Regions from separate parts of the Oceaniserpentilla sp. 4NH20-0058 genome, predicted to be linked through region 2. Evidence: predicted binding sites of a transcription regulator. Region 2 holds the regulator's gene; the other holds the start of a gene.
The links. The regulator FliA, encoded in region 2, starts transcription of late flagellar genes. The targets are predictions, from matches to a motif close to CTAAAGTTNNNNNNNNNNCNGCCGATA.
Positions count from the first base shown of each region.

Region 1: ABWV45_RS05325 (flagellar protein MotY) is a predicted target of FliA. The motif match lies at 1,097-1,123, and genes of this name have one in related genera.

Region 1 covers NZ_BAABWE010000003.1:11,789-13,994, forward strand. The annotation lists gene dinB (DNA polymerase IV) at 1-115, opposite strand, end outside; gene ABWV45_RS05325 (flagellar protein MotY) at 177-1,025, opposite strand; gene rnt (ribonuclease T) at 1,272-1,910, shown strand; gene ABWV45_RS05335 (YeeE/YedE family protein) at 2,015-2,206, shown strand, end outside.
Region 2 covers NZ_BAABWE010000005.1:55,944-58,149, forward strand. The annotation lists gene ABWV45_RS08255 (MinD/ParA family protein) at 1-710, shown strand, start outside; gene ABWV45_RS08260 (RNA polymerase sigma factor FliA) at 714-1,460, shown strand; gene cheY (chemotaxis response regulator CheY) at 1,604-1,978, shown strand; gene ABWV45_RS08270 (protein phosphatase CheZ) at 1,992-2,206, shown strand, end outside.

The DNA of each region.
Region 1 (2,206 bases), on a different contig from region 2:
CCCGTCGATCAGACGAGCCACCAATAGCCAAGGGTACATGACGAAACTGAGGTTGATCACGCATTTCCACTGCAGCAAAAAAGCAATCACAATCAACATGAAGGACTTGTCGCAAGGCAAGTTACCATACTGTATATAAAAACAGTTATTATGAGTAAGATGTACTGAAAGGCAAGTTAAAATTCTTCTTCCATATCTTCGTCTTCTTTTTCAAGGCGAATGGTTACACGGCGGTTTAAAACTCTACCTGCTCGTGTTTCATTTGAGGCTACAGGGTAACGCTCACCGTGATACCGTGTGGTAAACATTTCAGGGTCTAGCCCTTTTTTTACCATGTACTCAGTCACCTTGACTGCTCGCTGCTCAGATAAACGGCGATTATTGTAACGTCGACCAGAGGAATCACTATGCCCATCAATGTAAAGCGCTTTAATACTGGGGTCGGCTTTGACATACAAAATTATTAGGTCCAGCTTCTTTTTTGAGGGAGCGTCTAAATAATCCCCACCCCCTTTAAATTGAACCTTACTTTTTGCTACTTGGCGAAAGTTAACCGGTAACAATCCCGAAACACAGCCTAAATAATCCTGATAAAAACTATTAAAGTTTGCCGCTGATACTGAAATGCGAATTGGCTCATTATCATCATATCTGGCTTTGCGAGTGAAGGTGGGCTGCATGCCTTGAATCAGTGCTTGCATCATATGGTTAGCACGATTTGGCTCTACTTTCACAGGTTTACTGGTTTGCATTACCGCTACTAAGCCTAAGTCTTCAGCAAATCGGCTTGGCCCCCAAATGGGTGGCTCAATATGCAAAGCCGCTTGGCCTTTCCCCATGAGATTTTTTTTAGTTTTTAGATGAAACATGAGGTCTTCACCGGCTTCATGATAAAACACAGCTTCGCCATAATGGGGAATGGGTTGTACCATCTCGCATTCAAAGATCGAGGGCGAGAGTCGCCATTCAGTTTCTTCAACCGAAGCTTGAAACGTCAACCCATGACAAAGAGTCGATATGATCATCAAACTAAATGCTGTCAACCTAAACACAGGCAATTAAACCCACCAAAACATATGAAGAGACTTGCAAAGGTTATCGGCAAAAATACGGCATACTTGAGCCATTTTTAGCATATATCAGAGGGTTAGTCGGTATATATGAATCTGGTTTCGTCCTGTAAGCCTAGGTAACTGATAAGGCTTAAGGTACAATCTTGGTTTTTAATCTGAACATTAAGGGAATCCGTGGCAGATTTTCATAGTAATCCAATGGCCAGTCGTTTTAGAGGCTACTTACCTGTGGTGGTGGATGTTGAAACCGCTGGATTTAATGCCCAAACCGACGCTTTATTAGAAGTGGCCATGGTCATCATGGATATGGATGAAAAAGGCCTAATGACCCCCGGACCTGAAATGTCCGCTAAAATTAAACCCTTCGATGGCGCAAATATCGAACAAAGCGCTTTAGATTTCACTGGTATCGACCCTTTTGATCCAAACCGTGAAGACGAACACGAAGCCGACGCTTTAAACGACATGTTTAAAACCATCCGCAAAGCCATCAAAATAAAAGGCTGCAAACGTGCCATTCTTGTAGGTCACAATGCTCATTTTGACTTAGGCTTCATCAATGCTGCGGTTGAACGCAACGATATAAAGCGTAATCCATTTCATCCGTTTTCCGGTTTTGATACCGCTACACTAGCGGGTTTAGCCTTAGGTCATACGGTTTTAGCTCGCTCTTGCATGCTAGCTGGTATCGACTTTGATAACAAAGCGGCTCACAGCGCGTTATATGACACTCAAAAAACAGCTGAATTATTTGCTTTAATCGTCAACCAGTGGAACCACATGGGTGGCTGGGACTGGGCTGTACGCAAACATCAAAAAGAACAAGATTTAGATTAGCCCCTGCTTATATCATTAACTTCTAATATTAGAAGTTAATGATATTCGGCCTTTATATTACCTTTCGCTAAAATACCCATACTTTTTTCTATATAGATAACATCATGTTTGAGTCTGTTTCATATATTCATGTTTTAGGCGGTGGCGCACTAATTGGCCTCTCGGCTTTAGTACTATTTTCAGGCATTGGCCGTATTGCAGGTATTTGCGGCATTGCATTTTCATTGCTGGCGGCCCCTGTTTCTACTCAAGTTTGGCGCTTAATGTTTTTAGCTGGATTATTGATCGGTACTTTT
Region 2 (2,206 bases):
GGGTGGTGTTACTGGATGCGGACTTAGGTTTAGCCAATATTGATGTGCTACTAGGCATCACCTCGAAGAATAATATAAGCAATGTACTAAGTGGCGAGGTCAGCTTACGTGATGTATTGGTTAATGGCCCAGGTGGCATTCGTATTATTCCCGCGGCTTCCGGTACACAAGAAATGGCTCAATTGGATGCAAGAGAGCATGCAGGCCTAATCAGAGCCTTTAGCTCCATATCTGATCAATTAGATGTACTGGTTATTGATACCGCGGCTGGTATCAGTGATGGCGTTGTCAGTTTCGTAAAAGCCGCGCAAGAAGCCCTGTTTGTTGTGACGGATGAGCCTACCAGTATTACCGATGCTTATGCACTCATTAAGCTATTGAATCGTGATCACGGGGTGTTTCGTTTTAGGATTTTAGCCAACATGGTGAAAACAAGCCAAGACGGCCACAACCTATTTGCCAAATTGACAAAAGTAACAGACCGATTCTTAGATGTTGCATTGCAATATGTTGGCAGTATTCCATTTGATGAAAGTGTTAAACGCTCGGTGCAAAGACAGCGAGCAGTAATAGAAGCGTACCCAAGAGCAAAGGCCTCGTTGGCCTATAAATCCTTAGCAAAAAAAGTGGACTCATGGCCATTGCCGACAACAGCAAGAGGCAACCTAGAGTTTTTTGTGGAGAGTTTAGTATCAACAGCTCGTGGATAAATAATGGCCGTAGCAAGTGGTTTAGCCATGTACACAGGTGAGCAAAATCCTAATTTTAATCATCTAATCGAAGAATATGCGCCTTTAGTTAAGCGCATAGGTCATCATCTAAAAGGGCGATTACCAGCTTCGGTACAACTGGATGATCTTGTACAGTCAGGCATGATTGGCTTGATTGAAGCTGCACGCAAATACGAACCGAGTAAAGGTGCGAGTTTTGAAACCTATGCTGGTATTCGTATTCGTGGCGCTATGCTTGATGAAATTCGTAAAGGAGATTGGGCGCCTCGGTCCGTACATCGAAACAGCCGGAAAATAGCGGATGCCATTCGATTTGTAGAATCTCAAACTGGGCGTGATGCACAAGATCATGAAGTTGCTTCTGCATTAGATATGAGCTTGGAAGAGTATCACACCCACCTCCAAGATGGCCTTGGTTCTCGGCTATTCAGCTTTGAAGACCTTTTGACCCAACCCGGTGAGCGGGAAGGGGAGCTAATCAATCACGATGATTCAGGGCCGTTTGAAGGCCTACAATCGGAGCATTTCCAAAAACAGCTTGCACAAGCCATTGGGACCCTTCCAGAAAGAGAGCAATTGGTGTTAGCCCTATATTACGATGAAGAATTAAATTTAAAAGAAATAGGAGCTGTCTTAGAAGTAAGTGAGTCACGAGTAAGCCAAATTCATAGCCAAGCGGCCCATAGATTAAGGGCTCGCTTATCTGAATGGGTAGAACAAAAGGCCTAAAGGTAGTGAATAAAGGCTGGTTAAATTACGCCTAGTCTTATATTTCACATGAACCTGCTGGATAACTTCATAACACTGGCTAGACTAAAAATAGGCAATAGAGTCATTGGCCAGGGCGCTGGGAGGTAGCTTTGGATAAAAATATGAAAATACTTGTTGTGGACGATTTCTCCACCATGAGGCGCATCATTAAAAACCTGCTCAGAGATTTGGGGTTTACCAATACTCAAGAGGCAGACGACGGCAATACCGCCTTACCCATGTTACAAAGTGGTGACTTTGATTTTTTAGTCACCGACTGGAACATGCCAGGTATGACAGGTATAGAGCTGTTGAAGCATGTACGTGAAGATGAGCGGTTGAAGTCTTTACCTGTGTTAATGGTGACAGCCGAAGCAAAACGAGACCAAATTGTGGCGGCAGCACAAGCAGGTGTAAATGGCTATGTTGTAAAACCGTTTACGGCTGCGGTACTCAAAGAAAAGATTGAAAAAATCTTTGAGCGTGTTGATGGCTGACTAGGAAGGTGTCATGGCAGAAGCAGAGCTAAAAAACTCAACATCAGAGTTTGCAAAACTGTTTTCTGAAAAAGCTAATGAGCTAATGGGTCGATTAGAACAAAATGACCTTGCAGGCGCAGTTGGCTTAATTCAGGATTTACAAAAAGTTAGGGATGAAAATCTTTATCAAGAAATCGGGCAGCTCACGCGTGCACTGCATGAGTCAATCAAGAACTTTAAATTAGA